Regions from separate parts of the Citrobacter meridianamericanus genome, predicted to be linked through region 3. Evidence: predicted binding sites of a transcription regulator. Region 3 holds the regulator's gene; each other region holds the start of a gene.
What was found. The regulator Fur, encoded in region 3, represses iron uptake genes when iron is present. The targets are predictions, from matches to a motif close to ATAATAATGAGAACNACTATCAA.
Positions count from the first base shown of each region.

Region 1: bfd (bacterioferritin-associated ferredoxin) is a predicted target of Fur. The motif match lies at 5,473-5,495, and genes of this name have one in related genera.
Region 2: NMD08_RS15650 (TonB-dependent siderophore receptor) is a predicted target of Fur. The motif match lies at 5,993-6,015, and genes of this name have one in related genera.

Region 1 is NZ_CP101036.1:448,840-456,753, reverse strand. Features, by position in the region: gene rpsC (30S ribosomal protein S3) at 1-469, opposite strand, end outside; gene rplV (50S ribosomal protein L22) at 487-819, opposite strand; gene rpsS (30S ribosomal protein S19) at 834-1,112, opposite strand; gene rplB (50S ribosomal protein L2) at 1,129-1,950, opposite strand; gene rplW (50S ribosomal protein L23) at 1,968-2,270, opposite strand; gene rplD (50S ribosomal protein L4) at 2,267-2,872, opposite strand; gene rplC (50S ribosomal protein L3) at 2,883-3,512, opposite strand; gene rpsJ (30S ribosomal protein S10) at 3,545-3,856, opposite strand; gene NMD08_RS02100 (A24 family peptidase) at 4,232-4,699, shown strand; gene bfr (bacterioferritin) at 4,696-5,172, opposite strand; gene bfd (bacterioferritin-associated ferredoxin) at 5,244-5,438, opposite strand; gene tuf (elongation factor Tu) at 5,624-6,808, opposite strand; gene fusA (elongation factor G) at 6,878-7,914, opposite strand, start outside.
Region 2 is NZ_CP101036.1:3,174,923-3,182,836, forward strand. Features, by position in the region: gene mfd (transcription-repair coupling factor) at 78-3,524, shown strand; gene NMD08_RS15635 (L,D-transpeptidase family protein) at 3,673-4,638, shown strand; gene bhsA (multiple stress resistance protein BhsA) at 4,723-4,980, opposite strand; gene comR (TetR family copper-responsive transcriptional repressor ComR) at 5,224-5,859, shown strand; gene NMD08_RS15650 (TonB-dependent siderophore receptor) at 6,114-7,914, shown strand, end outside.
Region 3 is NZ_CP101036.1:3,740,352-3,748,265, forward strand. Features, by position in the region: gene ybfF (esterase) at 63-836, shown strand; gene ybfE (LexA regulated protein) at 965-1,252, shown strand; gene fldA (flavodoxin FldA) at 1,408-1,938, shown strand; gene NMD08_RS18430 (ryhB-regulated fur leader peptide) at 2,149-2,235, shown strand; gene fur (ferric iron uptake transcriptional regulator) at 2,228-2,674, shown strand; gene tcuR (tricarballylate utilization LysR family transcriptional regulator TcuR) at 2,804-3,730, shown strand; gene tcuA (FAD-dependent tricarballylate dehydrogenase TcuA) at 3,828-5,231, shown strand; gene tcuB (tricarballylate utilization 4Fe-4S protein TcuB) at 5,218-6,357, shown strand; gene NMD08_RS18455 (MFS transporter) at 6,411-7,706, shown strand; gene chiQ (ChiQ/YbfN family lipoprotein) at 7,758-7,914, opposite strand, start outside.

The DNA.
Region 1 (7,914 bases), 2.0 Mb from region 3:
GACGGCCGCTAACTTCAACTTTGATACCTTTAGCGCCCAGACGCATTGCGTTCTGTACAGCACGCTTCATAGCACGACGGAACATAACGCGACGTTCCAGCTGAGAAGTGATGCTGTCAGCAACCAATTTTGCGTCCAGTTCAGGCTTACGCACTTCGGCGATATTGATCTGAGCAGGAACGCCAGCAATATCCGCTACGACTTTGCGCAGTTTTTCTACGTCTTCGCCTTTCTTACCGATAACGATACCCGGGCGAGCGGTGTGAATGGTCACACGGATGCTCTTAGCCGGACGCTCGATAACGATACGAGATACAGACGCTTTAGCCAGTTCCTTAGTCAGGTACTGACGTACTTTAAAATCGCTGTCCAGGTTGTCAGCGAATTCTTTGGTGTTCGCAAACCAGGTTGAGTTCCATGGTTTTACAATACCCAGGCGAATACCATTAGGATGTACTTTCTGACCCATTGCTAGTCTCCAGAGTCTCAGCGATCGGACACAACCACAGTAATGTGGCTGGTGCGCTTCAGGATGCGATCTGCACGACCTTTTGCACGCGGCATAATGCGCTTCATGCTCGGGCCTTCGTCTACGAAAATTTTCGTAACTTTCAGATCGTCAATGTCAGCGCCATCGTTGTGTTCAGCGTTAGCAATGGCAGATTCCAGGACTTTCTTAACCAGTACAGCCGCTTTCTTATTGGTGTAGGTCAGAATATCCAGAGCCTGCGACACTTTCTTACCGCGAATCAGGTCTGCAACAAGGCGAACCTTCTGAGCAGAAGAACGAGCATGGCGATGTTGAGCTAAAGTTTCCATCTCTTCCTCCTACCTTATTTCTTCTTCGCTTTTTTATCAGCAGCGTGGCCGCGATAAGTACGAGTCGGTGCGAATTCACCCAGTTTGTGACCGACCATTTCGTCGGAAACAAATACCGGAACGTGCTGACGACCATTATGGACAGCGATGGTCAAACCGATCATGTTAGGAAAGATCGTTGAACGACGGGACCAAGTGCGCAGGGGCTTCTTGTCTCCGCTTTCCACCGCTTTCTCTACCTTCTTCAGCAAGTGCAGGTCAATAAAAGGACCTTTCTTGAGAGAACGTGGCATGGCTTATCCTCTAAAATTATTTGCTACGGCGACGTACGATGAATTTATCAGTACGCTTGTTGCTGCGGGTCTTCTTACCTTTGGTCTGAACGCCCCACGGAGTTACCGGGTGCTTACCAAAGTTACGACCTTCACCACCACCATGTGGGTGATCGACTGGGTTCATCGCAGTACCGCGAACGGTAGGACGAACACCACGCCAGCGTGCAGCACCTGCTTTACCCAGAACGCGCAGCATATGCTCAGCATTGCCAACTTCGCCCAGAGTCGCACGGCAATCTGCTTCGACTTTACGCATTTCACCAGAACGCAGACGCAGGGTGACATAAGCACCATCACGAGCAACGATCTGAACGTAAGTACCAGCGGAACGTGCCAGCTGACCGCCTTTACCTGGTTTCATTTCTACGTTATGAACGGTAGAACCAACCGGGATATTGCGCATCGGCAGGGTGTTACCTGCTTTGATTGCAGCATCAACGCCAGATTGAATCTGGTCGCCAGCTTTCAGGCCTTTAGGGGCCAGGATGTAACGGCGTTCACCGTCTTTGTACAGAACCAGCGCGATGTTCGCGGAGCGGTTCGGATCGTACTCAAGACGTTCAACAACTGCCGGGATACCGTCTTTGTTGCGTTTGAAGTCAACAATACGATAAGCCTGCTTGTGACCACCACCGATGTGACGAGTGGTGATGCGGCCATTGTTGTTACGACCACCGGATTTGCTGTTTTTTTCAACCAGCGGAGCAAAAGGTTTGCCCTTGTGCAGCTCTGGGTTGACCACTTTAACAACGTGGCGACGACCCGGAGATGTCGGTTTACATTTAACAACTGCCATTGTATTACTCCTCCGACTTACTCAGCGCCGCCGACGAAGTCCAGATTCTGGCCTTCCTTCAGGGTGACGTAAGCTTTTTTCCAGTCGCTACGACGACCGATACGCTGTCCGTGACGTTTAACTTTCCCTTTAACTACCAGGGTGTTAACGACTTCGACTTCGACTTCAAACAGTTTCTGCACAGCAGCTTTGATTTCTGCTTTGGTCGCGTCTTTAGCAACTTTGAGAACGATGGTGTTAGTTTTTTCCATCGCAGTAGACGCTTTTTCAGAAACGTGCGGTGCGCGCAGCACTTTCAGCAGACGTTCTTCACGAATCATGCCAGCATCTCCTCAACTTGCTTAACAGCATCAGCAGTCATTACGACTTTGTCGAAGGCGATCAGGCTAACCGGGTCGATACCAGTTGCATCGCGTACGTCAACCTTGTGCAGGTTGCGCGCAGCCAGGAACAGGTTTTCGTCCAGCTCACCGGTGATGATCAGCACATCTTCCAGAGCCATGTCTTTCAGTTTCTGTGCCAGCAGCTTAGTTTTAGGCGCTTCAACAGAGAATGATTCGACAACGATCAGACGATCCTGACGTACCAGTTCGGACAGAATGCTTTTCAGCGCGCCGCGGTACATCTTTTTGTTAACTTTTTGACTGTGGTCCTGTGGACGTGCAGCGAAGGTCACGCCACCTGAACGCCAGATCGGGCTCTTGATAGAACCTGAACGCGCACGGCCGGTACCTTTCTGGCGCCACGGCTTTTTGCCTGAACCAGTTACTTCAGCACGAGTCTTCTGAGCACGAGTACCCTGACGAGCACCAGCTGCATAAGCAACAACAACCTGGTGAACCAGCGCTTCGTTGAAATCACGACCGAAGGTAGTTTCGGAAACAGTCAGCGCGCTCTGCGCGTCTTTCAATACTAATTCCATTGCTATCCCCTTACGCCTTCACAGCTGGTTTAACGATCAGGTCGCAACCGGTCGCACCCGGAACACCACCTTTAACCAGCAGCAGGTTGCGCTCAGCGTCAACACGTACTACGTCCAGGCTCTGAACGGTTACACGTTCGTTGCCCAGCTGACCTGCCATTTTCTTGCCTTTGAACACTTTGCCCGGAGTCTGGTTCTGACCGATAGAACCCGGAACGCGGTGAGACAAGGAGTTACCGTGAGTAGCGTCCTGGGTACGGAAGTTCCAGCGCTTAACGGTACCAGCGAAACCTTTACCTTTAGAGGTACCGGTTACGTCAACTTTTTTAACGTCAGCAAACAGTTCAACGCTAATGTTCTGACCAACGGTGTATTCTTCACCATCTGCCAGACGGAACTCCCACAGGCCGCGGCCAGCTTCTACGCCAGCTTTAGCAAAGTGACCAGCTTCCGGCTTAGTTACACGGTTAGCTTTTTTAGCACCAGTGGTAACCTGAACAGCGCGATAGCCATCGTTAGCCAGATCTTTAACCTGAGTAACGCGGTTTGCTTCAACTTCGATAACGGTTACTGGGATAGATACGCCATCTTCAGTGAAGATGCGGGTCATACCCACTTTTTTACCGACTAAACCAATCATTGTATCAACCTCTCAATCGCTCGATGACCTGATTAACCCAGGCTGATCTGCACGTCTACACCGGCAGCCAGGTCCAGACGCATCAGAGCATCAACGGTTTTTTCAGTTGGCTCAACGATGTCAACCAGACGCTTGTGAGTACGAATCTCGTACTGATCACGCGCGTCTTTGTTAACGTGCGGGGAGATCAGAACGGTGAAACGCTCTTTGCGGGTCGGCAGCGGGATCGGACCACGAACCTGCGCACCAGTGCGCTTGGCAGTCTCGACGATTTCCGCGGTTGATTGATCGATCAGACGATGATCAAACGCTTTCAAACGGATACGGATTCTTTGGTTCTGCATGAGACCAGAGCTCCAATTATTTTATAGACGAAATAGTTACTCCTCAAACCCATTACGATTGATGGGAGAGTGTAACCGTTCTTACAGAGTTCCCCGATTGGGAACATTGTCTGGTATTGCTTTCGCAGTACCGGTGGCTCATATCGAACCGCTGTCAATATTAGACAAGCCCGCGCATTATACGTAAATCTCAGTCTTAAGCAAGTGCCGCGTAGAAATTAATCACTCGCAAATGCGAACCCCCTTCCACTCCGACTGTATGCGCTATGGCGTCGCGTGTTTTCCGTGGAAGGGAATTTACATAACTAACATCCCAGACTTGTATGGCCGCCGGTTTTACCCGAGGGTAACCTTTTTGCCGCACGAGGCTTGCCTATGTACATCGACCTCCCCTTTCTGCTGATTTATGTTTCGCTATCAGCGCTGCTCTTAGTTCAGGATTTACGTACCGGATTGTTGCCCGACAAATTTACCTGCCCGCTTTTGTGGAGCGGTCTTATTTATCATCAGTGTTGCAGACCGGCACAGTTATCCGAAGCGCTTTGGGGGGCCGTAGCAGGTTATGGTGCATTTTCACTGTTCTACTGGGGGTATCGTCTGCTATTTCGACAGGAAGGATTAGGTTTTGGTGATGTCAAATTTCTTGCCGCGCTAGGCGCATGGCATCGCTGGGAATCATTACCCCTGCTGGTTTTACTTGCCGCCGGCATGGCCTGTTGCCTCACTGGAATCACCTGCGTCTGGTGCGGGAGACAGGCGTTAAAAAACCCGCTGCCATTTGGGCCATATCTGGCGGCTGCGGGTTATGTTATTGGCGGGATAAATCTGCTACAGGGCGTTTAGTCACTGACTTTAATTTGCGACTGCAGATAATTTTGCAAGCCCAGTTTTGCAATCAGGTCCAGCTCTGTTTCGAGCCAGTCAATATGACCTTCTTCTTCAGTCAGGATCTCGATCATCATGTCCCGGCTGACATAGTCATGAACGCTATCAGCATAGGCAATGGCTTCGCGTAAATCTTTAGCACCATCGAGTTCGAGTCGAAGATCGGATTGCAGCATCTCTTCAACGTCTTCACCTATACCCAACTTACCAAGATCCTGTAAGTTTGGGAGCCCTTCCAGAAATAAAATACGCTCAATATACTTATCAGCGTGTTTCATCTCATCGATAGATTCATGGTACTCAACATCATTGAGGCGAGTCAGTCCCCAGTTTTTAAACATACGAGCATGGAGAAAATACTGGTTGATTGCGACAAGCTCATTTCCCAATAGTTTATTGAGATAATTTATGATTTTAACATCACCTTTCATTTTATAGTCCCTCCGCTTCCACTCTTAGAGCGTAGATGGGGCTACAGGGATGTCAAAAAAAAGAGTGTGACTTAGGCGATTTCTTTAAATTCTGGCATTTGTGTCAATTCATCCTGCATGACTTCGCGAGCAGCACGAATGCATTTACCACATTGATTTCCAACAGGAATAAATTTACGTAACTGCTGAAAAGACTGAGGGTGAAACTGGCGAACAGCCTGACGTATTTTTTTATCACTTATCGCATTACACAAACAAACGTACATGATCGCTCCCGTTCAATTTCTGTGCAAATTGTAAATGAGAATAGTTATGATTACAATAGCACAACGCTATTTACGCGGTGTGAGAATGAATAAAAAATGCGAATAAATATGACAATCACTAAATAGCAGGCAGCAAAAAGGGCGCCGAAGCGCCCTTTTTAAGCTCAAAGCTAATTAATCAATAATTAGCTCATTACTTTAGCAACAACGCCCGCACCAACAGTACGGCCGCCTTCACGGATTGCGAAACGCAGACCGTCGTCCATCGCGATTGGGTGGATCAGGGTAACAACCATTTTGATGTTGTCGCCCGGCATTACCATCTCAACGCCTTCCGGCAGTTCGATGGTACCAGTCACGTCAGTAGTACGGAAGTAGAACTGCGGACGGTAGCCTTTGAAGAACGGAGTATGACGGCCGCCTTCGTCTTTGGACAGAATGTACACTTCAGATTCGAACTTGGTGTGCGGCTTGATAGAGCCCGGCTTAGCCAGTACCTGACCACGTTCGATTTCTTCACGTTTGATACCACGCAGCAGAACACCAACGTTCTCACCAGCACGGCCTTCGTCCAGCAGTTTGCGGAACATTTCAACGCCAGTACAGGTAGACTTGGCAGTCTCTTTGATACCAACGATTTCAACTTCTTCACCAACTTTGATGATACCGCGCTCTACACGACCGGTAACAACGGTACCACGACCGGAGATGGAGAATACGTCTTCGATTGGCAGCAGGAACGGCTTATCGATAGCACGTTCTGGTTCTGGGATGTAAGAATCCAGGAAGCCAGCCAGTTCGATGATTTTCGCTTCCCACTCTGCTTCGCCTTCCAGCGCTTTCAGAGCAGAACCACGAACGATCGGCGTGTCGTCGCCCGGGAAATCGTACTGAGACAGAAGTTCACGAACTTCCATTTCTACCAGTTCCAGCAGCTCTTCGTCATCAACCATGTCGCATTTGTTCAGGAACACGATGATGTACGGAACGCCTACCTGACGACCCAGCAGGATGTGCTCACGAGTCTGCGGCATCGGGCCGTCAGTCGCAGCAACAACCAGGATCGCGCCGTCCATCTGCGCAGCACCGGTGATCATGTTTTTAACATAGTCGGCGTGGCCCGGGCAGTCTACGTGTGCGTAGTGGCGAGTCGGGGTGTCATATTCAACGTGAGAAGTGTTGATGGTGATACCACGAGCTTTTTCTTCCGGCGCGTTATCGATCTGGTCGAATGCACGAGCAGCACCGCCGTAGGTTTTAGCCAGTACGGTAGTGATTGCAGCGGTCAGGGTAGTTTTACCGTGGTCAACGTGGCCGATGGTGCCGACGTTAACGTGCGGTTTTGTACGTTCAAATTTTTCTTTAGACACGGCTATATTCCTTACTATAGTGCTCTCCCCTATGGAGAGAGCACGGGACTTAGGTTTTAATCCTGTGGCTTATTTACCACGGGCTTCAATAACGGCCTGAGCAACGTTGTTCGGCGCATCGTCGTACTTCAGGAACTCCATGGAGTAAGAAGCACGGCCTTTGGTCAGAGAACGCAGCTGGGTTGCATATCCGAACATTTCAGACAGCGGAACTTCAGCATGGATAACAACGCCAGTGACGTTGGATTCCTGACCACGAAGCATACCACGACGGCGGCTCAAGTCACCGATTACGTCACCGGTGTTCTCTTCCGGAGTCTCTACTTCAACCTTCATGATAGGTTCAAGCAGAACTGGTTTCGCTTTCTTAAAGCCATCTTTGAAGGCGATAGAAGCGGCCAGTTTAAACGCCAGCTCAGAGGAGTCAACGTCATGGTAAGAACCGAAGTGCAGACGCACGCCCAGATCAACAACCGGGTAACCAGCCAGCGGGCCAGATTTCAGCTGTTCCTGGATGCCTTTATCAACGGCCGGGATGTATTCGCCAGGAATTACACCACCTTTGATATCGTTGATGAACTCGTAGCCTTTCGGGTTTGAACCCGGCTCCAGCGGGTACATGTCGATAACAACATGACCGTACTGACCGCGACCACCAGACTGCTTAGCGTGCTTACCTTCGATATCGGTAACTTTCGCGCGAATCGCTTCACGGTAAGCAACCTGAGGTTTACCGACGTTCGCTTCAACGTTGAATTCACGCTTCATGCGGTCAACGATGATATCGAGGTGCAGCTCACCCATACCAGCGATAATGGTCTGGTTAGATTCTTCGTCAGTCCAAACGCGGAATGACGGGTCTTCTTTAGCCAGACGGCCCAGAGCCAGACCCATTTTTTCCTGGTCAGCTTTGGTTTTCGGTTCTACCGCGATGGAAATTACCGGCTCAGGGAATTCCATACGTTCCAGAATGATCGGGTGATCCGGGTCACACAGAGTGTCACCAGTGGTCACGTCTTTCAGACCGATAGCAGCAGCGATATCGCCCGCGCGAACTTCTTTGATCTCTTCACGTTTGTTAGCGTGCATCTGTACGATACGGCCAA
Region 2 (7,914 bases), 570 kb from region 3:
TTTGCTTATGAGAAACGATCACGGATAATAAAGGACATTGCTTATCAGATGTATATATACGAGATCCTGACAACCGAATGCCTGAACAACATCGTTACACGCTCCCAGCGAAAGCAGGCGATCAGCGCCAGTTGGGTGAACTCACCGGCGCCGCCTGCGCAACGCTGGTCGCAGAAATCGCTGAACATCACGCGGGGCCAGTGGTGCTGATTGCACCGGATATGCAAAATGCGTTACGTTTGCATGACGAAATTCGTCAGTTTACCGACCAGATGGTGATGAACCTGGCCGACTGGGAAACGCTGCCCTACGACAGCTTTTCTCCCCATCAGGAGATTATCTCTTCACGCCTGTCCACGCTATATCAACTGCCTGCCATGCAGCGCGGCGTATTGATCGTTCCGGTCAATACACTGATGCAACGTGTCTGTCCGCACAGCTATCTGCACGGCCATGCGCTGGTGATGAAAAAAGGTCAGCGTCTATCGCGCGACGCCCTGCGCGAACAGTTAGACAGCGCAGGCTATCGTCATGTTGATCAGGTCATGGAACACGGTGAATATGCCACACGTGGCGCATTGTTGGATCTGTTTCCGATGGGCAGCGAGTTACCTTATCGCCTCGATTTCTTTGATGATGAAATCGACAGCCTGCGCCTGTTTGATACTGACACCCAGCGCACGCTGGAAGAAGTCGACGCCATTAATTTGCTGCCCGCGCACGAATTTCCGACCGACAAAACGGCCATCGAGTTGTTCCGTAGCCAGTGGCGTGACACCTTTGAGGTGAAACGCGACGCCGAACATATTTATCAGCAGGTCAGCAAAGGCACGTTGCCAGCGGGTATTGAATACTGGCAGCCGCTGTTTTTCAGCGAGTCGCTGCCGTCGCTGTTCAGTTACTTTCCCGCCAATACGTTATTGGTCAATACCGGCGATATCGAGACCAGCGCAGAACGCTTCCAGGCCGATACCCTGTCACGTTTTGAGAATCGAGGCGTAGATCCAATGCGCCCGCTTCTGCCACCGGAATCGCTGTGGCTGCGGGTGGATGAGCTGTTTACTGAACTGAAACGCTGGCCGCGCGTTCAGCTAAAAACCGAGAGTCTGGCGAACAAAGCTGCGAATACCAACCTTGGGTTCCAGAAGCTGCCGGATATCGCCGTGCAGGCGCAGCAAAAATCGCCGCTAGATGCGTTACGTAAATTCCTTGAGGGTTTTACCGGTCCGGTAATTTTCTCGGTGGAAAGTGAAGGACGCCGGGAAGCGCTTGGCGAACTGCTCGCCCGCATCAAGGTCGCGCCGAAGCGGATATTGCGTCTCGATGAAGCCGCAGACAACGGTCGTTATCTGATGATTGGCGCCGCCGAGCATGGCTTCATCGATAGCAAACGTAATCTGGCGCTGATTTGTGAAAGCGATCTGCTGGGCGAACGCGTGGCGCGCCGCCGTCAGGATTCTCGTCGCACTATCAACCCGGATACGTTAATTCGTAACCTCGCGGAGCTGCATCCCGGTCAGCCAGTGGTGCATCTGGAGCACGGCGTTGGTCGCTATGCCGGGATGACCACGCTGGAAGCTGGCGGCATCACTGGTGAATACCTGATGCTCACCTACGCCAACGACGCCAAACTGTATGTGCCGGTGTCATCGCTGCATCTGATCAGCCGCTACGCCGGTGGCGCGGAAGAGAATGCGCCGCTGCATAAACTTGGCGGCGATGCCTGGTCACGCGCGCGCCAGAAAGCCGCCGAGAAGGTCCGCGATGTTGCAGCAGAGCTGCTGGATATTTACGCTCAGCGCGCGGCGAAAGAAGGTTTTGCCTTTAAGTATGACCGTGAGCAGTACCAGCTGTTTTGCGACAGCTTCCCGTTTGAAACCACGCCCGACCAGGCACAGGCGATCAACGCGGTACTCAGCGATATGTGTCAGCCGCTGGCCATGGACCGCCTGGTGTGTGGCGACGTCGGCTTCGGTAAAACCGAAGTCGCGATGCGCGCCGCCTTCCTCGCCGTAGAGAACCACAAACAGGTTGCCGTGCTGGTGCCGACCACCCTGCTCGCCCAGCAGCACTTCGACAACTTCCGCGATCGTTTTGCCAACTGGCCGGTACGCATTGAAATGCTGTCCCGTTTCCGTAGTGCCAAAGAGCAAGCGCAGATCCTGGAGCAGGTTGCCGAAGGTAAAATCGATATTCTCATTGGCACTCACAAACTGCTGCAAGCGGATGTGAAGCTAAAAGATTTGGGGCTGCTGATCGTCGATGAAGAGCACCGTTTCGGCGTGCGCCACAAAGAACGCATCAAAGCCATGCGCGCGGACGTCGATATTCTGACTCTGACGGCAACGCCAATTCCACGCACGCTCAATATGGCAATGAGCGGCATGCGCGATCTGTCGATCATCGCCACGCCGCCCGCCCGGCGTCTGGCGGTCAAAACCTTCGTACGCGAATACGACAGCCTGGTGGTACGTGAGGCGATCCTGCGTGAAGTTCTGCGTGGGGGACAAGTTTATTACCTGTTTAACGACGTCGAAAATATCCAGAAAACCGCCGACAGATTAGCGGAACTGGTACCGGAAGCACGTATTGGCATCGGCCACGGGCAAATGCGCGAGCGCGAGTTGGAACGCGTGATGAACGATTTCCATCATCAGCGTTTTAACGTACTGGTGTGTACCACCATTATCGAAACCGGGATCGACATTCCCACCGCGAACACCATCATCATTGAACGTGCTGACCACTTCGGTTTGGCGCAATTACATCAGCTGCGCGGTCGTGTGGGACGCTCACACCATCAGGCCTACGCCTGGCTACTGACGCCGCATCCAAAAGCGATGACCACCGATGCGCAAAAGCGCCTGGAAGCCATCGCCTCGCTGGAAGATTTGGGTGCAGGCTTTGCGCTGGCGACCCACGACCTCGAAATTCGCGGCGCCGGGGAACTGCTGGGCGAAGATCAAAGCGGTTCTATGGAAAGCATCGGCTTCTCGCTGTATATGGAGCTGCTGGAGAACGCCGTCGATGCGCTCAAAGAAGGGCGAGAACCTTCGCTGGAAGATCTCACCAGCCAACAAACCGAAGTTGAACTGCGTATGCCGTCACTCCTTCCGGATGACTATATCCCGGATGTCAACACGCGACTGTCGTTCTACAAGCGCATTGCCAGTGCGAAAGGTGAAACCGAGCTGGAAGAAATTAAAGTCGAGCTGATAGACCGTTTTGGTCTGCTTCCCGATCCGGCTCGTACGTTGCTGGATATCGCCCGTTTACGTCAACAGGCGCAGAAACTGGGGATTAGAAAGCTCGAAAGCAATGAAAAAGGCGGTACGATTGAATTTGCCGAGAAAAATCACGTCAACCCGGTCTGGCTGATTGGTTTACTGCAAAAGCAGCCGCAGCATTTCCGTCTGGATGGTCCAACCCGCCTGAAATTCATGCAGGAGTTGGGTGAGCGTAAAACGCGAATCGACTGGGTCCGCCAGTTTATGCGCCAGCTTGAAGAGAACGCCGTAGCCTAGCATCAGGCCGGGTGAGCAGACCACTCACCCGGCCTGATGAATTTACAAACTCTTTGCACTTCCCTGCACTTCCCGACACAGTAAGCCGCCATAATTCCTGTTTACTTTTACATAATAAAAACCACGTAAAAACAATGGATTTATGGTGATGTTAAACAATAAACGACTCTCACGCTGGTTAGCGTTTTTTACGCTGGCAGCGACCTTCACTTTAGCACTTCCGGTTCAGGCCAATACCTGGCCGCTACCGCCACCGGGAAGCCGCGTGGTAGGTCAGAATGCTGTTCACGTTGTTGAAGACAATGGTGGCTCTCTGGAAGCGATTGCTAAAAAATATAATGTCGGCTTTTTAGCGCTATTGCAGGCCAACCCCGGCGTTGATCCGTATGTCCCCCGTCCGGGCAGCGTTTTGACTATCCCATTGCAAACCCTGCTGCCAGACGCGCCGCGCGAAGGCATTGTCATCAACCTCGCCGAACTGCGTCTGTATTATTACCAGCCGGGTACAAATTCGGTGACCGTCTATCCTATTGGTATTGGCCAGTTAGGCGGTGACACGCTAACTCCGACAATGGTGACGACTATTTCTGATAAACGCGCCAACCCCACCTGGACACCCACGGCAAATATCCGCGCACGATATAAAGCGAACGGGATCGACCTTCCTGCCGTAGTACCTGCCGGGCCGGATAACCCGATGGGTCATCATGCCATTCGCTTAGCGGCTTACGGCGGCGTGTACCTGCTGCACGGAACCAATGCTGATTTTGGCATAGGAATGCGTGTCAGTTCTGGTTGTATTCGTCTGCGCGATGGAGATATCGAAACCCTGTTCCGTCAGGTAACGCCCGGAACCAAGGTCAATATTATCAATACGCCGATCAAAGCATCTGTTGAACCTAACGGCGTGAGACTGGTTGAAGTTCATCAGCCGCTGTCAGAAAAAATCAATGACGACCCGCAGTTGCTGCCGATCGTATTGAACAAATCAATGCAGACGTTTAAAAATGCAGCGCAGACGGATAGCACAGTCATGGAGCATGCGATGGAAATTCGCTCAGGCATGCCGGTTGATGTAACCCGTCATCAAGACGTCGCTGAACAACCGCTGTAAACTCCACATATAAACAAACCCCGCCGGATTTTATTCCGCGGGGTTTTTTATTTAACTCGCAGTGGCATTGCGAAGGGTTAAAACTTATTTGTAGATAACCGCAGTCCCGTGAAGAGTGTTAGGACCGGTAACGGAAGTAATACGGAAAGACTTCGCCCCCATCTCATCCGCTTTTTGCGCCAGCTGATCTTCCAGAGAACCTAAGTTAGTGCCCGCATTCGCAGAAATAGTACCGACTTTCTGTTGACCCGCAGGTGTGGCCTGAACTTCAACAGCGGCAAAGCTTGCAAATGACAATGAGCTAAGAACAGCAGCAACGAACAGAGTTTTTACGTTTTTCATGATAGTGACCTTTAGCAGATGAATGTGTGTCGAAAAGATTAACTTAACGATCGATAGTTAAATCATAGATGCGATCCGGGTCACACGTCAACAAATTTTTATAATGATCGTTATATAAAATATAAAATCTCTATTTTTCATACTAATAGCCATAAATTTTTTTTATCATTAATCCGCTGGAGTGTGCAGTCGAATATTTTTATAATGGTTATTCAATAAACTCAACAAAGGTACAGCGGCACCATGACAACTGAAACGACAGGTTGTGCTAAAAAAAGCCGTGGCCGACCAAAAGTGTTCGACAGGGAAGCCGCGCTTGATAAGGCCATGACACTCTTCTGGCAACACGGATATGAAGCAACATCGCTCGCCGATCTCGTAGAAGCAACAGGCGCAAAAGCGCCCACGCTGTATGCAGAGTTCACCAACAAAGAAGGGTTGTTTCGTGCCGTGCTGGACCGCTACATCACGCGCTTCGCAGCGAAACACGAGGCCCAGCTGTTTTGTGAAGAAAAAAGCCTTGAGTCCGCGCTGGAAGACTATTTCACCGCAATAGCAACCTGCTTTACCAGCAAGGACACCCCGGCGGGATGTTTCATGATTAACACCTCTGCGACACTGGCAGCCTCTTCCCGTGATATTGCGCGTACGGTGAAGTCTCGCCATGCAATGCAGGAACAGACGCTTACTCAGTTTCTTCATCAGCGTCAGCAGCGAGGCGAAATTCCGGCCCATTGCGACGTGCAAAAACTGGCCGAATATCTGAACTGTATTTTACAGGGTATGTCGATCAGCGCCCGCGAAGGTGCAACGTTTGAAAAGCTGATGCAGATCGCTCGTACAACCCTGCGACTGTGGCCCGAACTCATCAAAGCTTAACGTATTTCCGCTGTTTCCCCCGCTGTACTGACACCATCGGGAGCTGATAAGGCTCCCGCTTAAATTCGCGCACATTACCCACACATTCTTCACTGTTTTCATTATCTTATCCGATTATTTTTTGTAAAATGTATTGATAACAGCAATCATTATCAGCAATATTCGCATTTGTTTTAACACCCGTTACACGATGTAACCATCGGTTTCTCTACCGCCATAACAAAAACAGACCGAATTTTTTAAAAGGAACACAAATGCATAAGCGTCTCTGGGTGCTCAATCCTATCCTGTTATCTTTAACTCTCCCGGCTATTGCGGCTGAAGAAGATAATCTCATCGTCAGCGCCAACCGGAGCCAACGCACCGTGGCAGAAATGGCGCAAACGACCTGGGTTATCGAAGGAAGCGAGATTGAACAACAGGTTCAGGGTGGGAAAGAGTTTAAGGATGTTCTGGCTCAGTTAATCCCGGGAATCGATGTCAGCAGCCAGGGACGCACCAACTACGGCATGAATATGCGCGGTCGCGCCATCGTCGTGCTGGTTGACGGCGTCCGTCTGAACTCCTCGCGCACCGACAGTCGCCAACTTGACTCCATTGACCCGTTTAACATTGCTCACATAGAAGTCATCTCAGGCGCCACTTCACTTTATGGCGGCGGCAGTACCGGCGGATTAATCAACATCGTTACTAAAAAAGGCCAGCCGGAGCGTGAAGTCGAACTCGAACTGGGGGGTAAAAGCGGTTTCAATAACAGCAACGATCATGATGAACGCGTTGCTGTGGCAGTGAGCGGAGGAACCGATCGCGCTGCCGGGCGCATGTCCGTTGCGTATCAACGGTTTGGCGGCTGGTATGACGGTAACCACGATGCCTTAATGCTGGATAACACCCAAACTGGCCTGCAGCACTCCGATCGTCTGGACGTAATGGGTACCGGGACGATTGAACTTGACGACAACCGACAGTTGCAACTGGTTACGCAGTATTATAAAAGCCAGGGGGATGACGATTACGGGCTGGATCTTGGTGAGAACATGTCCGCCGTGACGGGAAACGGTAAAGCTTATACCAGCAGCGGGCTGAACTCTGATCGTATACCCGGCACCGAGCGTCATCTGATCAGCCTGCAATATTCTGATGCGGATTTCTTCGGCCAGAACCTGATCAGCCAAATCTATTACCGCGACGAATCGTTGAAATTTTATCCGTTCCCAACGCTAAGCAAAGGCAAGGTCACCAGTTTCTCCGCATCACAGCAAGACACCGACCAGTTTGGCGCCAAAATTACCCTCAACAGCCAGTTGATGGACAATTGGGAACTGACGTGGGGTGTCGATGCCGATCACGAAACCTTCGATTCCAATCAGAAATTCTTCGATCTGGCCTGGTCCCTGCCCTCCGGCGGTATGGACAACCGAACCGCGTATACCACCGGGCGTTACCCGGGTTACAGCATCACCAACTTCGCACCTTTCCTGCAAAACAGCTATGACATTAACGACATCTTTACCCTCAGCGGAGGGGTGCGCTATCAATGGACAGAAAACAGAGTTGATGATTTCGTCGGCTATGCCCAACAGCAGGGAATTGCGACCGGACTGGCGAACTCCGCCGACACCATTCCTGGCGGTAAAACCGATTACGATAATTTCCTGTTTAACGCCGGTATCCTCGCCCACCTGACCGACCGCCAGCAGACGTGGTTTAACTTCTCTCAGGGTGTCGAGCTGCCAGACCCGGGTAAATATTATGGCAACGGTACTTATTCCCTGGTGGGCGATCATTACCGGCTCCAGCGCAGCGTCAATGTGGCGGATTCACGCCTGGAAGGGATTAAAGTCAACTCGTACGAACTGGGATGGCGCTACACCGGCGATAGCCTGCGCACGCAGTTAGCCGCTTACTACTCGACTTCGGATAAATCAATTGTTATCAACCGTAGCGATATGACCATCAACGTTCAGCCCGACGATCGGCGTATTTATGGCCTTGAAGGTGCAGTGGATTATTTCATTGCGGATACGAACTGGAGCCTGGGCGGCAACTTCAACA
Region 3 (7,914 bases):
CCATGTGGCAGAATGGTCAACATGATACCCTAACCCGTCAGTGTGAAAAAAAGAACTTTGCCATGAAATTGAATATCCGAGCGCAATCTGCGCAAAACCTGCACAATAATTCTCCCATCGTCCTGGTTCACGGCCTGTTTGGCAGTCTGGATAACCTCGGGATCCTGGCACGCGATCTAGTGGCCGATCACGATATCATCCAGGTTGATATGCGAAATCATGGCCTCTCCCCTCGTTCACCTGAGATGAATTATCCGGCTATGGCGCAAGATCTGCTGGATACGCTGGACGATCGGCAGATCGAAAAAGCGATCTTTATTGGTCACTCGATGGGTGGCAAAGCCGTCATGGCGCTGACCGCGCTGGCCCCTGAACGTGTCGAACGGCTGGTCGCCATCGACATTGCTCCCGTTGACTACCATGTTCGCCGCCACGATAAGATTTTTGCTGCCATTAACGCGGTAACTGACGCGCAATCCTCTTCACGTCAGCAGGCGGCGAGCGTTATGCGTCAGCACCTGCAAGAAGAAGGTGTGATCCAGTTTCTGCTGAAATCCTTTGTTGACGGCGAGTGGCGCTTTAATGTTCCTGTGTTGTGGGATCAATATCCTCATATCGTCGGTTGGGAGACCATTCCGGCATGGGAGCACCCGGCGCTGTTTATCCCGGGTGGCAATTCACCGTATGTTACCGAAGCGTATCGTGACCAACTGCTGGCGCAATTCCCGCAGGCTCGGGCGCACGTTATAGCAGGTGCCGGGCATTGGGTGCATGCAGAAAAACCGGAGGCGGTGCTGCGCGCCATCCGTCGTTATCTGAATGAACAGGCTAACTGATTAAAAACTCAGCGTCTGTGCGCGATTACGCGCGTGGACGTTGGCGTGTCTCCCCTGCTGATGTATTATGGCGCGCTATCCATCCGGGCAGACGCCTGGCTGATTGTTTCCCCGAAGTCACCAAGATCATGGCCAAAGAACAAACGGACCGTACGACATTAGATCTGTTCGCGCAGGAGCGTCGCCCGGGACGACCCAAAACTAATCCGCTCTCGCGTGATGAACAGTTACGTATTAACAAACGTAATCAGCTTAAACGCGATAAAGTTCGCGGGCTTAAGCGTGTCGAACTGAAACTGAACGCTGATGCCGTTGACGCTCTGAACGAGCTGGCCGAGGCGCGCAACATGAGTCGCAGTGAACTCATCGAAGAGATGCTGATGACCCAACTCAGCGCGTTGCGCGATCAGGCATAGTCTGAATTTCTGCTCTAAATCATAAATCGTGTAGCACAGAGTGCAGTCCTGTGTGTTTGCTGTTTCCGCATGCCTGACTGTTCTGCTATGATTGCCCTTATCCGTGGGCAATGCGCCACCACCATTTCAATAAGTTTCAAGAGGTTATTTTACTCATGGCAATCACTGGCATCTTTTTCGGCAGCGACACCGGTAACACCGAAAATATCGCAAAAATGATTCAAAAACAGCTTGGTAAAGACGTTGCCGACGTTCATGACATTGCAAAAAGCAGCAAAGAAGATCTCGAAGGGTATGACATTCTGCTGCTTGGCATTCCAACCTGGTACTACGGTGAAGCACAGTGTGATTGGGACGATTTCTTCCCTACCCTCGAAGACATTGATTTTAACGGCAAACTGGTTGCATTGTTCGGCTGCGGCGACCAGGAAGATTACGCAGAATACTTCTGCGACGCGTTAGGTACCATTCGCGACATCATCGAACCGCGCGGCGCAACCATCGTTGGTCACTGGCCGACTGCAGGTTATCACTTTGAAGCGTCCAAAGGTCTGGCTGACGACGACCACTTTGTCGGGCTGGCTATCGATGAAGACCGTCAGCCTGAGCTGACCGCAGAGCGCGTAGAAAAATGGGTTAAGCAGATCTCTGAAGAGCTGCACCTCGACGAAATCATCAATGCCTGATTTTGTACGGCGTAGATTTCTATCTGCGCCGCATCAATAGATAAAACCAATCAAAATAATTGCTACAAATTTGTAACTTTTCCGTCTGACCCTGTACAATGGCTGGATGCCAATCGGGTGTTGCACAGTGTGTTTGTCGGCGATACCACGTTTTGATTAACAATATTTGCCAGAGACTTGCAGTTTTCATTTAGCCATGGCAGTTCTATAATGAATCGCATTATCTCAAGTGCAATTTCTGTCACTTCTGTTAATGAAGTGAATCGTTTAGCTACAGGACAGATTCCGCATGACTGACAACAATACCGCATTAAAGAAGGCTGGCCTGAAAGTAACGCTTCCTCGTTTAAAAATTCTGGAAGTTCTTCAGGAACCGGATAACCATCACGTCAGTGCGGAAGACTTGTACAAACGCCTGATCGATATGGGTGAAGAAATTGGTCTGGCGACCGTGTATCGCGTGCTGAACCAGTTTGATGATGCCGGTATCGTGACCCGCCATAATTTTGAAGGTGGTAAATCCGTCTTCGAACTGACTCAACAGCATCATCACGATCACCTCATTTGCCTCGACTGCGGCAAAGTGGTCGAGTTCAGCGATGATTCCATCGAAGCGCGCCAGCGTGAGATTGCGGCTAAACATGGTATTCGTTTAACCAACCATAGCCTGTATCTTTACGGTCATTGCGCCGAAGGTGATTGTCGCGAAGATGAGCACGCGCACGACGGCAAGTAATGTGATGCTTTCTGAAAAGCCAACCATCCGGTTGGCTTTTTTTATGCACGTTTTCAGCCCGTTCCCCCCTTCCCTCCACTCTTGTGTTGCTTTAATGTAAAAATCAATTGTCCCTTCCGGAGAATCGAAATGGAACTTCGCCAGCTACGTTATTTTGTTCGCATTGTCGAAACTGGCAGCATGGGTAGTGCGGCGCTCGATCTCAATATTGGGGTTTCGGCACTCAGCCAGCAAATGTCCCGCCTGGAAAATGAACTTGCTATTCGCCTGCTGCAACGCACCTCGCGTGGCGTGACGCCCACCAGCGCCGGGCTGGCATTTTACGCCCAGGCGCAGCTGGCGCTCCGTCACGCAGACGATGCAATCCTCGCCGCACGAGAATCCCGCCTTTCCGGACACGTCAGCGTCGGCATGGCCCCCAGTACCGCTTCCATTCTCGGCATGCCTTTTATCAACGCCATGCGAGAAACCTATAGTGATGTCCGTCTGCATGTGGTGGAAAGCCTCTCTGGTAACCTGGAACGAATGATCAGCACTCGTCAGATTGACCTGGCCGTTGTGTTTCAAAAAGAAAAGCTCCTGCGCTGGAGCGCCAGACCGATTCTCGAAGAGCGGCTGTTTTTAATTGGCACTCATGCTTTACTGGCTGATATTACTGATGACAATATTGCTCCAGCCCAATTGGCACATATTCCATTGATAATGCCTAGCCCAGGCCACGGTCTGCGCGGCAGGCTGGAAGCGATTTGTCAGGAACACGCGCTACGCATTGAGATCGCAACAGAAATTGATGGTCTGGCGCTACTAATGCGCGCCGTTCGCAGTGGGATCGGCGCTACCCTCCAGCCCGGCGCGGCAATTTCCCATCTCGATAAAGAGACGCTAAGAGTGATCGGCGTCCATAATCCAATACTGAGTCGCCCCAACTTTCTGGTCAGCCTCTCTGACGATGAACTCACCCCGGCGGGGCTCGCAGCCCGCGTGGTGCTGACGAAAGTGATGCATCAACTGGTAGAAGCGGGACGCTGGCCTGGCGCTATCCTTTACAATAACTAAAACCCCCTTTAGCACTGCGTTATAGCGCCCGCACAAGCTGCACGTATACATTTCAATTACAAATTTAACAATTAGTTAAATGGTAATGGAGTATACGATGGTTGACGTTCTGGTGATTGGCGGTGGCAATGCCGCGTTATGTGCTGCCCTAACCGCCCGGGAGCAAGGAGCTTCGGTACTCCTGCTCGAAGCAGCCCCCCGGGAATGGCGCGGGGGAAACTCCCAACACACGCGTAATCTGCGCTGTATGCATGATGCGCCGCAGGATGTGCTGGTGGAAAGCTACCCTGAAGAGGAGTATTGGCAGGATCTGCAGCGCGTCACGGAGGGAAATACCAACGAAGCCCTGGCACGTCTGGTGATCCGCACCTCTTCACAATGCCGCGACTGGATGCGCCGACATGGCGTGAATTTTCAACCTCCCCTCTCTGGCGCTTTACACGTGGCGCGAACCAACGCCTTTTTTATGGGCGGCGGGAAAGCCCTCGTGAATGCCTATTATCGCAGCGCAGAAAAGTTAGGTGTGCAAATCCGCTATAACACCCCGGTACAGGCGCTTGAACTGCATAACGGCGAATTCGTGGCGGCGCTGGCGGGCAAAGAGCGTATTACAGCGAAATCCTGCGTGCTTGCCGCTGGCGGGTTTGAATCAAACCGCGAATGGCTACGTGAAGCCTGGGGGGAAAATGAACGCGGTGAGTGGCCTGCGGATAACTTCCTGATTCGCGGCACACGCTTTAATCAGGGCGTACTGCTCAAATTTATGATCGACGCCGGGGCGGACATCATCGGCGACCCATCCCAGTCACACTGTGTAGCCATTGATGCCAGAGCACCATTATATGACGGCGGAATTTGCACCCGCGTGGACTGCGTTTCGCTTGGCATTGTCGTCAACCGTGACGCTGAGCGTTTTTATGATGAAGGCGAAGATTTCTGGCCCAAACGCTACGCCATCTGGGGACGACTGGTCGCCCAACAGCCAGGGCAGATTGGTTACTCCATTATCGACAGTAAGGCCATCGGCCACTTCATGCCACCGGTCTTTCCTGGCGCACAGGCCAATACGCTGGCGGATCTGGCGCATCAGTTGGGTCTCAATGCTGAACGTTTTACCCACACCGTAACGCAGTATAACAACGCCTGCCAGCCAGGCCATTTCGACCATACCATTCTGGATAACTGCACGACGAAAGCGTTAGCCCCCGCAAAGACACACTGGGCGCGACCGCTGGACCAGCCGCCTTACTACGGGTATGCCCTGCGGCCAGGGATCACCTTCACCTATCTCGGATTGAAAGTGAATGAACGCGCTGCCGTACACTTTGCAGGGCTTCCAAGCCGCAACCTGTTCGTCGCCGGAGAGATGATGGCAGGCAATGTGCTGGGCAAGGGCTACACCGCAGGCGTGGGGATGTCGATCGGCACCACTTTTGGCCGCATTGCCGGAAAGGAGGCTGCTCTGGCAGCACAGAAGGAGGTACGTTATGAAACAGCTTGAGAAATTGATCATCGACGCGCAAATCATCACCGAGTCGGAAGCTGAAGTTGAACGTGTGATGCAGGTGTGTAACGCCTGCCGCTATTGTGAAGGATTTTGCGCCGTGTTCCCGGCAATGACGCAGCGTCTGGAATTCGGTAAAGCGGATATCAACTATCTGGCGAACCTGTGCCATAACTGCGGCGCCTGCCTGCACGCGTGTCAGTATGCCCCGCCTCATGAATTTGCCATCAACGTGCCGAAGGCAATGGCGGAAGTCCGGCTGGAAACCTATCAGCACTACGCACAACCCGCCGCCTTTGGTGCGCTTTATCGTCGTGCTGGCGTCACCGTGACGCTGGCACTGGTTTTCGGTCTGATCCTGTTTTTACTTCTCGCCATGGGGTTAAAGGGCTCGTTACTCCATCCTCCACTGGCCGGGGATTTCTATCAAATTTTCCCGCATAACCTGCTGGCCTGGATGTTTGGTTCGGTCTTTATTCTGGCAATCGTTCTGCTGATGGCGGGCGTTATCCGATTCTGGCGCGAAATTTCTCCGGGAATACCGCTTTCCACCGACATTGCTGAAGCCTCACACAATGCGCTGACGCTGAAATATCTCGATGGTGGGCACGGCAAAGGGTGTAACGAAGCAGATGATGCCTTCACCCTGATGCGCCGCCGTTACCATCACTTTACCTTCTACGGTTTTATGCTCTGTTTTGCCGCCACCGTGGTGGCGACGGGCTATCACTATTTCGCAGGTATTGAAGCGCCCTATCCGTTCCTCAGCGTGCCGGTAATATTGGGCACATTAGGCGGTATTGGCCTGATTATCGGCCCAGCGGGTTTGTTATGGCTGAACGTTAAGCGTTCACCGCTGCATGGCGACGCACGGCAAAAACCGATGGATCGCGGTTTTATTTTACTGCTGCTGCTGACCAGTCTGACCGGTTTAGCGCTTCTGGCGGGAAGAGACACGTCATGGATGGCTGTTTTACTCGCCATTCACCTCGGCGTGGTCATGGCGCTCTTTCTGACCATTCCTTACGGAAAATTTGCCCATGGATTTTACCGCTGCGCAGCCTTACTCAAGTGGGCGATTGAGAAACGGCGCGGCAAACAGGCGGGGATCACAGACAACTAACCCGCACACTCTTACCTCTATAAATATTATGATAAGACAGTGGAGCAAACCCAATGACACAACATCCATCGCGTGCCGGAACTTTCGGCGCAATACTGCGGGTAACCAGCGGTAATTTCCTCGAACAGTTCGACTTTTTTCTGTTCGGGTTTTACGCCACCTATATCGCAAAGACCTTCTTTCCCGCGGAGAGTGAATTTGCCGGGCTAATGTTAACTTTCGCCGTTTTTGGTTCGGGTTTCTTAATGCGACCCGTTGGCGCCATTGTACTGGGTGCTTACATCGACAGAATTGGTCGTCGTAAAGGTCTGATGGTAACGCTGGCGATTATGGGCTGCGGTACTCTGCTGATTGCCCTGGTACCCGGCTATCACAGTATTGGTCTGCTGGCTCCCGTGCTGGTATTACTTGGACGATTATTACAGGGATTTTCTGCAGGCGTGGAGTTAGGCGGCGTCTCAGTTTATCTTTCTGAAATCGCCACGCCTGGCAATAAAGGCTTCTACACCAGCTGGCAATCCGCCAGTCAACAGGTCGCCATTGTGGTGGCGGCGCTGATTGGTTATGGCCTGAACGCCACCCTGGGACATGATGAGATCTCGGAATGGGGCTGGCGCATTCCCTTCTTTATTGGTTGCATGATTATTCCTTTGATCTTCGTGCTCCGCCGCTCGCTGCAGGAAACCGAGGCATTTTTACAACGCACGCACCGTCCCGACACCAGGGAAATTTTCACCACTATCGTCAAAAACTGGCGTCTCATCGCTGCAGGCACGCTGCTGGTGGCGATGACCACAACGACGTTTTACTTCATCACCGTCTATACCCCGACCTACGGCAGGGCTGTACTCCACCTGAGCGCGCGCGACAGCCTGGTAGTCACTATGCTGGTCGGTATTTCTAACTTTATCTGGCTGCCGATTGGCGGAGCGATTTCTGACCGAATTGGTCGTCGTCCGGTGCTGATGGGTATAACTGTACTTGCACTGATCACCACCTGGCCGGTAATGCACTGGCTCACCGCCGCGCCAGATTTCACGCGCATGACACTGGTTCTGCTTTGGTTTTCGTTCTTTTTTGGTATGTACAACGGGGCAATGGTTGCCGCACTCACCGAGGTGATGCCTGTCTACGTCCGTACAGTGGGTTTTTCACTGGCATTCAGCCTTGCCACAGCTATTTTTGGCGGCCTTACACCCGTTATATCTACAGCGCTGGTCCAGCTAACCGGGGATAAAAGTTCACCAGGATGGTGGCTGATGTGTGCGGCACTTTGCGGACTCGCCGCTACAGCAATGCTGTTTATCCGGTTGAACCGGGGTTATCAGCCGCTCGAACATAAACTCTGAAATGCAAACGGGCGGAGAAATCTCCGCCCGTTGTCTTTTTCATTTTTTGAATTACTGCGCGGCATTCTTGCTGCGAATTTCCTGCCAAACTTTGTCACAATCAGCATTAACGGCCTGATCGTTCCCCGTACGCGTGGCCTGGATACACTGCTGATAATCCAGCACACGTACGCTTTCTTCATTGGCAAACTGCTGGTGCTGTTTTTCT